Regions from separate parts of the Clostridium kluyveri DSM 555 genome, predicted to be linked through region 1. Evidence: riboswitches for the same ligand, from Rfam matches in the RefSeq annotation. Region 1 holds a riboswitch; each other region holds the start of a gene.
The links. A riboswitch is a leader RNA that binds a small molecule or an ion and turns the genes downstream of it on or off. The one in region 1 is predicted to bind S-adenosylmethionine.

Region 1 (2,205 bases):
CGAGTCTTTTATCTTCTTCAGAAGGTCTGGAGGGAGAATAAGGATGTGAATGATAGTTCCCGATGATCTTAAGCCCTGCATTCCTTATAAATCTTAAAGCATTAAACTGTTCTTTGGGATCCATAGAAAAGTGTTCACTGCTTTTATCTATATTTGTTAAAGGATATATTTTTTTTATAAATATATCCTCTCCGGATATGATTCCTGACAAATATCCGCAGCATTCATGAGGAAATTCATTTTTTGCTTGTTCTACAATCTTTTCATATTCTAATTTATCTATATAAATCATATAATCACCCTTTCAACTCTCCTGTTTTTAAGTCGCAGGCTGCTTGTTCATAATCTATAAGATTTTTTATGGTAGGATGTTGTCCACATACTCCACAGTTTTCATTTTTACCTAATTTTATTTTCCTAAATTCCATAGTAAGTGCATTGTAAGTTAAAAGATATCCAGCTAAATTATTTCCAAGATTAAGTAAATATTTAATTGCTTCTGTTGCCTGAAGAGTACCTATTATCCCTCCCATAACACCGAGTACTCCTGCTTCTCTGCAGGTAGGTACTACTCCGGCAGGTGGTGGTGATTGAAAGATACATCTATAGCAAGGTGTACCATTGTTTGGTATATATGTGGTGAGTTGCCCATTAAATCTTATTATTCCCGCATGGGAAAAAGGCTTCTTAGAAAGTACACAAGCATCGTTTATTAAAAATTTAGCTGGAAAATTGTCGGTACCATCTATAATAAAATCGTAGTTTTGATCTTTTATAATGTCTAAAATATTACGAGAATCTACCAATTCATTATAGGTAATTACATTTACATCAGGATTTAAACGATTTACAGTTTCCTTTCCAGACTGAACTTTAGATTTTCCCACATCTCCAGTTTCATGTATTATCTGTCTTTGAAGATTGGAAAGGTCCACATTGTCTCCGTCTACAAGCCCCAGGGTTCCTATTCCTGCAGCTGCAAGGTACATAGCCGCAGGTGCTCCAAGGCCTCCAGTTCCAATTATGAGTATTTTGGAATTAAGAAGCTTTTCTTGACCCTCTACTCCAACTTCTGATAGTATTATATGCCTTGAATATCTTTCTATTTGTTCTTCACTATAATCCAAAAGTCCCACCACCCATAAAATACAAGAAATCTATTTTGTCATTTTCTTTTAGTACAGTAGTCGAAAAGTTAGCTCTGTCTATAAATTCATCATTTAATTGCACGGAAACCATATCTGGCATTTCCACATTTTCAATTTTTAAAAGTTCTGTTACTGTTAATCCATCCTTTATTTCTTTAGGATCTCCATTTATTTTTATGTTCATAACGTCCTCCTTGTTATTTTGATATTAAATAGCATAAGAAAATTTACACTATTTAATGTTTTAACCGTTTTGGTAAAAAGAAAATATAAACTTATCCAAAAGCTGTAATTTAGTTAACACCCTCAGCTTTTTCAAAGTGGTAAACAAGCGCTATTGCCCTCTAGATAGGTTATTTACATGAGCAAACTTCCCCCGAACTGTAAAAACTTGATAACTAAAATAAAAACCTCCTTGCCATGAGTTACAAGAAAGTCTTTCATTCAAGTTTCTCATCTGTCAAGCAAATACATGCCTGCTGGAATTAGCACCATTGAAAACAATAAGGTTGCCGGGTATCACAGGGCCAGTCCCTCTACCTCTCTTGATAAGAATTTAATATTTAATTATTTAAATACTAACATACTAACATACTTAAATTAATCCTGTCAATAATATATTTTTCATTGTTATGCTATTGACATAGCCCTAGGTTTCAGTTTATTATAGGGGTAAGTTTTTTGTATTTGATTTTTAAAGGTATGATAATTATGGTGGACAATTATAGATTATTTAAAGATTTAAACCCGGATGAAAAAAACATATTTAATTTAATTCAAAAAGATGGAGCCATGACTAAGAATGAAATCCTGCTTAGAACAGGAACGAAATTGACTTCATTAAATCGTATTATGAGTCCTCTTGAAAAAAAGCGAATTATAGTACAAAAGTGTATAGGAGAATCCACAGGAGGTAGAAAACCTATACTATATGATATAAACCTGTGCAGATTTTATATTATAGGTATAGATATATCTAAAACTCATGTACAAGTTTCCATAGTAAATTTAAGAATGGAAATTTTCTACAAGAAGAGTTTTTATGTTAATTCTTCCA
Region 2 (2,205 bases), 200 kb from region 1:
ATATTAGAATAGTTACTTAAATTACATTTCAATGAAACTTGTTGTACTACTGGATTACTGCAAGTGTTTGATGCTGCTTTTGCTATAGTAGGAATAACAGCTGGTATGCCTGATGCAATAATTAGTGACGCAATTAACAATTTGATTTTTTTATTCATAAAGTAAACCCCCTAAAATTTTTATGAAATCATATTAAATTTCATATTAAGTTTTTACATATTTATTAAAAACTTATCTTAGAGTATAAATAATAAATATGAATAAATTAATTCTATTTTATAAATGAATTACAAACATTTTTAAAAATTATCAGAATATTATGGTACTAAAGTAATATTTTTTATATACATCTATATATATGAATAAAAATCAATAATTTTTTCCTTTAATGCATATAACAGGTAATATTTTAATAATGCCCCAATGAAAAGTCTTTTTGTAGAATTAGCCTTGTTATAAGATTTTTTACAATATAATCAAAGTGTGAAATTTAAGTAGGTGTATTCATGATTAAGTAGTAGTAAATGGTAAGTTAAAACATATCAATTTAATATGAATATTTTGAAAAAAATATATATAGAATTTTATATTTTATTTATAAATTATAATTAATCTATAAAATTTAATTTCTATGAATATTTTTGGAAGAATATTCATATATCGGAATATTCAAAATATATTATCTATAATAAAATATATTGACAAAATATTTCAAAAGCTTTATAGTGTATTTAAATCAAAAATGAGTTAATTAAATATAGATTTCTTATCAAGAGAGACGGAGGGACTGGCCCTATGATGTCCGGCAACCAGAAGATTTTTATTTCATGGTGCTAATTCCAGCAGGTATTAATATGAAAAGCCTGATAGATAAGAGACGATTAGGATAAAAACTTCCTGAAGTTTCTTCAAGGAAGTTTTTTATTTTAACGGTAAACCTAAAACCCCATAAGATAATGAAAAATATATAGAATTGACTCGCTATTTTATATTGAGTAATGAATTGGAGGTAATAAAAATGAGTAGATTATTTACATCAGAATCCGTTACAGAAGGACATCCAGATAAAATTTGCGATCAAATATCAGATGCCATATTAGATGCCATTATTGAAAAAGATGAGAATGGCAGAGTTGCTTGTGAAACAGTTGTTAATACTGGAATTGTAATTTTAGTGGGGGAGATATCAACCAGAGCCTATATAGATATACCCAAGATAGTGAGAAAAACCATAAGTGATATTGGATATAGTAATTCAAAATTTGGATTTGATGCAGCTAGTTGTGCCATAATAACATCTATAGATGAACAGTCTTCAGATATTGCACTTGGAGTAAATGATTCTCTAGAATCTAGAAATGGTGAAAAAGATAATATTGAGGCAATTGGAGCGGGAGATCAGGGAATAGTGTTTGGATTTGCAACTAATGAAACTCCTGAATATTTACCTCTTCCTATAGTATTAGCTCATAAGCTTGCAAAAAAGCTTTCAGAGGTGAGAAAAAATAATATAATTCCGTATTTAGGACCTGATGGAAAGACCCAGGTTACGGTAGAGTATGAAAAAGGAAAACCTGTTAGAATAGATACTGTACTTGTATCTTCCCAGCATGAAGATAATGTAAGTTATGATGAAATTGAAAAAGATATAATAGATAAAGTTATAAAAGCAGCAATACCAAGTGGGCTTTTAGATTCCCATACAAAATATTTGATTAATCCTACGGGACGATTTGTAAAAGGGGGACCGGAAGCAGATTCCGGACTTACAGGAAGAAAAATAATAGTTGATAGTTATGGAGGATATGGCAGACATGGCGGTGGAGCATTTTCAGGAAAGGATCCTACAAAGGTAGATAGGTCAGGAGCATATGCTGCTAGATGGGTAGCTAAGAATTTAGTGGCAGCAGGTATAGCAGATAAAATTGAAATAGAAATAGCTTATGCCATAGGTGTTGCCTCACCTGTATCTGTAAGTGTAGATACTTTTGGTACAGGTAAAACAATAAGCGATGATCAAATAGTGGAAATTATAAATGAAGTATTTGATTTAAGGCCCGCTGCTATTATAAAAGAACTTAATTTAAGGAGACCTATATATAAAAATACTGCTGCATATGGACATTTTGGAAGAACTGATATAGATGCTCCATGGGAAAGATTTGACAAAGTTGATGAAATAAAAAATATTTATAAGAAGAATTA
Region 3 (2,205 bases), 1.1 Mb from region 1:
AAAAGAAATGGGATTAGTAAATGTGTGGTCTGTACTTCCCTATCAGGATACATTTTGGTGTGGAAATTTAAGCGAGGTAAAGAAATTACTTGAAGGAATAGGGCTAAAAGTGAATATACTTTTTGGTACAGAGTCCGGCGGCGTCAGTGAGTGGGAAACAATACCACAAGCACAGTTTAATTTAGTTTTATCACCTTGGGTGGGTTTAAATACTGCTAAATTATTAGAGAAAAAGTATGGTACTCCTTATTTGCATTATCCAATTTTGCCTATAGGTGCAAAGGAAACTAGTAAATTTTTAAGAACTGTGGGGGATTTTGCTAAGCTTGATAAAGAAAAGGCGGAAGCTTTTATAAATGAGGAAGAAGAGAGATTTTACTATTATATTGATAGATCAATAGACTTTTTTATAGAATTCAGATATAGTGTGGCAGATAGATTTTCTAATATAACAGATTCTTTTTATGCCCTTGGAATTAGTAAATTTTTAACCAATGAATTAGGTATTGTTCCAGGAGAACAATATATTACAGATGATACTCCTGAGCAATATAGAAAAAGCATAGAGCATGAATTTGAACATCTCTCAAATAGCACTTCTGCTAAAGTAATATTTGAAGTAGATGGAGGAAAAATACATCAAAGGTTGAGAAAATATGAATATGGCAATCATACTCCTCTGATTTTAGGGAGTTCATGGGATAGAGATATAGTGTCAGAATTAAATGGATTTGGAATAAATATATCTCTGCCAGTGAAGCATAGGTTAGTGCTAAATAGAACTTATGTGGGATATAACGGAGGATTAACTTTGACGGAGGATATATACAGTAATATACTGGAGACTTATAAATAGTGGTATATAAAATTTATGTAGCACAAATCTGATTTATTTACTAAAAAATTATTTCAATTTTATTGACATCGTAAAGTTTAATATAATATAATGAAACTTATATAGGTAATAATTCAAAAATTTAATGAATATCCTTATCAAGAGAAACTTAGGGAATGGCCCGATGAAGTTTCAGCAACCACATTTTAATTTTATGTAAGGTGCTAAGTCCATCAGAACATAGTTCTGGAAGATGAGGTAAAGAAAAAACCTTTAAGGTCGATTCTTTTATATCTTAATCATGATATACAACCCTCTTCTTGTTTGGAAGAGGGTTTTTGATTTTTATATTAATAAGATTGTATAAAAGGGGGTACAATATAAAAATGGAGAAAAAAATTGAAAGGAAAAATCAGATTTCGGAAGAATATATAAGAAAAATAATTGAGTCATTGAAAAATATAAGCTATGGATCAATAACTTTGGTAATTCAAGATGGGATAGTGATTCAAGTGGAAACTAAAGAAAAAATAAGACTTAAATAAAAGGGTATTTGTTGATTATCGTCTAAATAAAGAGTAAAATATAATCAGAAACAATGTTGAGCATTTAGGTCGGGTATTACCCTGTTTAATTGCCGGAGTAACTTTGTGGCTGATTTTTTTTATATTTAAATATGAGTCAAATACTCGGATTTAAAGGAGAGATAAAATGTCAAATAAATTATTAGAAATAAACAATTTAAAAGTAAAGGTTGAAGATAAAGAGATATTAAAGGGAGTAAACTTAGAAGTTGGTAAAGGTAAAGTTCATGCCATAATGGGGCCAAATGGTGCGGGAAAATCTACACTTGTAAATACTATTATGGGCCATCCTAAATATAATATGACAGCAGGAGATATAATATTTGAAGGAAAGTCTATCAGTGACTTAAAAGTAAATGAAAGGGCAAGGTGTGGAATCTTTATGTCTTTTCAATATCCACAGGAGATACCAGGTATAACTGTGGAAAATTTCTTAAGAAGCGCAAAAATCTCAGTTTCTAAAAAGAAAATAGGCATTTTGGCATTTAGAAAAATTTTGAAGGAAAAATTAGAACTTTTAAGAATAGATGAAAGTTATACTAGAAGATATTTAAATGTAGGATTTTCTGGTGGAGAAAAGAAAAAAAATGAAATACTTCAGATGGCGGTACTTGAACCAAAACTCGCTATGCTAGACGAAACGGATTCGGGACTTGATATAGATGCAGTGAAAATAGTATCAGAAGGAGTAAGCAAGCTTATAACAAATGAGAATTCTATACTTATAATTACCCATCATAATAGTATTTTAGAGTATTTAAAACCAGATTATGTCCATATACTTGT
Region 4 (2,205 bases), 1.8 Mb from region 1:
TAGAGGATATATTAAATCCAAAAAAATAAATATGCATTATAGATACCTATTCAAAATAATTAAAATAAAAAACTCTGTACTATAATTATACAGAGTTTTTATTGTTAAAGATAATTCTTTATATCATTAACCTTATTTAATTTTTCCCAAGGTAAGTCTATATCAGTTCTTCCAAAGTGTCCATAAGCTGCGGCCTGTCTGTATATAGGTCTTCTTAGCTCTAATTCTCTTATTATTACTGCTGGCCTTAAATCAAACACCTTATTTACTATATCAACTATCTTCTTCTCAGATATCTTTTCAGTGCCAAAGGTATCCACATTTATTGAAACAGGTTCTGCTACGCCTATAGCATAAGCAATCTGTATTTCCAACTTATCAGCAACTCCTGCAGCAACTAAATTTTTAGCTACCCATCTAGCAGCATAAGCAGCAGATCTATCAACCTTAGTAGGATCCTTTCCGGAAAATGCTCCTCCACCGTGTCTTCCGTAACCACCATAGGTATCAACTATTATTTTTCTTCCTGTAAGCCCAGAGTCTCCTTGCGGACCTCCAACTACAAATCTTCCTGTTGGATTTATAAAATATTTAGTATTAGAGTCTAAAAATTCCGGTGGAACAACAGGTTCTATAACATTTTTTATTATATCTCTTTCAATTTGTTCTTTGGTGACAAATTCGTCATGTTGGGTAGACACCACTATTGTGTCTACTCTAACTGGCTTATTCTCCTCATATTCTATAGTAACCTGTGTCTTTCCATCAGGTCTTAAATAATCCAATGTACCTTCTTTTCTAACTTGTGATAATCTCTTTGAAAGCTTATGAGCCAAGTTTATGGGCATAGGCATATACTCTGGAGTTTCATTTGTTGCAAATCCGAACATCATACCCTGATCTCCAGCCCCTATAGCATCCACCTTTTCCATCTTGCCTACTTTAGCTTCTAAAGATTCATTAACTCCCATAGCTATATCTAAGGATTGTTCATCAATTGAACTAAGTACTGCACAAGTGTCACAATCAAATCCATATTTAGCCCTAGTATATCCTATTTCCCTTATGGTTTTTCTAACTATTTTAGGGATATCAATATAACAATTAGTAGATATTTCCCCCATAACCAAAACCATACCTGTAGTAGTTGCAGTCTCACATGCCACTCTCCCCTGAGGATCCTGTTCCAAAATAGCATCTAAGATAGCATCTGAAATTTGATCGCACATTTTATCAGGATGTCCTTCCGTAACTGATTCAGATGTAAACAGCTTTCTCATTCTTAATACCTCCCTCTATAAAATAAAAAAACCACTTCAATAAGAAGAGGTTAAATAAATTAACTACTCTCTTATCTTGCAGCCTTTAAAACTGCTGGAATTGGCACCTTAATGATTAAAGCACTGGTTGCCGGGCTTCACAGGGCCTTTTCCCTCCACCTCTCTTGATAAGAGCTTCATATAATAAATTTTATTAGTTATGAAAACAACAAATTAAGTAAAATAAAAAACACCCAAAAGTGCCTTTTATGGTGGAGGAAGATGGATTCGAACCATCGAAGTCACTGACAACAGATTTACAGTCTGCCCCCTTTGGCCACTCGGGAATTCCTCCGCATTTGGTGCTGGCAGTAGGCTTCGAACCCACGACCTACTGATTACAAGTCAGTTGCTCTACCTGCTGAGCTATGCCAGCTTATTTTATTATTAGATAAATGGTGGGCACAACAGGGATCGAACCTGTGACCCCCTGCTTGTAAGGCAGATGCTCTCCCAGCTGAGCTATGCGCCCCAATTTTTATGGTGGAGGAAGATGGATTCGAACCATCGAAGTCACTGACAACAGATTTACAGTCTGCCCCCTTTGGCCACTCGGGAATTCCTCCATATTTGGTGCTGGCAGTAGGCTTCGAACCCACGACCTACTGATTACAAGTCAGTTGCTCTACCTGCTGAGCTATGCCAGCTTATTCTTTAACTATGTATTTTATAGAATACAAACACACATGCCTAACGTAGATTAGTATACATTCTCATTCATTTATTTTCAAACCTACTATACCCGTATAATATAATATTAAAGGTTTATTGCTCCATATTTCTTTAGATTTCTTTGAAAATCATATGTATATGGTTGAAATTTAATATTTTACCGCTTCTCATCATATACATTATATATAATGTTCTCTATGAAATTATTTATAGA

Region 2: it holds a riboswitch for S-adenosylmethionine, as region 1 does, so the genes downstream of both, metK (methionine adenosyltransferase) here and thiS (sulfur carrier protein ThiS) in region 1, are expected to answer to the same signal.
Region 3: it holds a riboswitch for S-adenosylmethionine, as region 1 does, so the genes downstream of both, CKL_RS19695 (YezD family protein) here and thiS (sulfur carrier protein ThiS) in region 1, are expected to answer to the same signal.
Region 4: it holds a riboswitch for S-adenosylmethionine, as region 1 does, so the genes downstream of both, metK (methionine adenosyltransferase) here and thiS (sulfur carrier protein ThiS) in region 1, are expected to answer to the same signal.

The regions. Positions count from the first base shown of each region.
Region 1 covers NC_009706.1:1,916,183-1,918,387, reverse strand. Annotated here, with positions in the region: gene CKL_RS08880 (M67 family metallopeptidase) at 1-292, opposite strand, end outside; gene CKL_RS08875 (HesA/MoeB/ThiF family protein) at 297-1,127, opposite strand; gene thiS (sulfur carrier protein ThiS) at 1,117-1,332, opposite strand; SAM riboswitch class I at 1,599-1,703, opposite strand; gene CKL_RS08865 (ROK family protein) at 1,830-2,205, shown strand, end outside.
Region 2 covers NC_009706.1:1,714,881-1,717,085, reverse strand. Annotated here, with positions in the region: gene CKL_RS08030 (CAP domain-containing protein) at 1-158, opposite strand, end outside; SAM riboswitch class I at 764-877, shown strand; gene metK (methionine adenosyltransferase) at 1,019-2,205, shown strand, end outside.
Region 3 covers NC_009706.1:823,793-825,997, forward strand. Annotated here, with positions in the region: gene CKL_RS04055 (nitrogenase component 1) at 1-856, shown strand, start outside; SAM riboswitch class I at 988-1,095, shown strand; gene CKL_RS19695 (YezD family protein) at 1,222-1,380, shown strand; gene sufC (Fe-S cluster assembly ATPase SufC) at 1,547-2,205, shown strand, end outside.
Region 4 covers NC_009706.1:3,717,891-3,720,095, forward strand. Annotated here, with positions in the region: gene CKL_RS17870 (ABC transporter substrate-binding protein) at 1-29, shown strand, start outside; gene metK (methionine adenosyltransferase) at 105-1,280, opposite strand; SAM riboswitch class I at 1,349-1,454, opposite strand; tRNA gene CKL_RS17880 (tRNA-Tyr) at 1,530-1,614, opposite strand; tRNA gene CKL_RS17885 (tRNA-Thr) at 1,620-1,695, opposite strand; tRNA gene CKL_RS17890 (tRNA-Val) at 1,716-1,791, opposite strand; tRNA gene CKL_RS17895 (tRNA-Tyr) at 1,801-1,885, opposite strand; tRNA gene CKL_RS17900 (tRNA-Thr) at 1,891-1,966, opposite strand.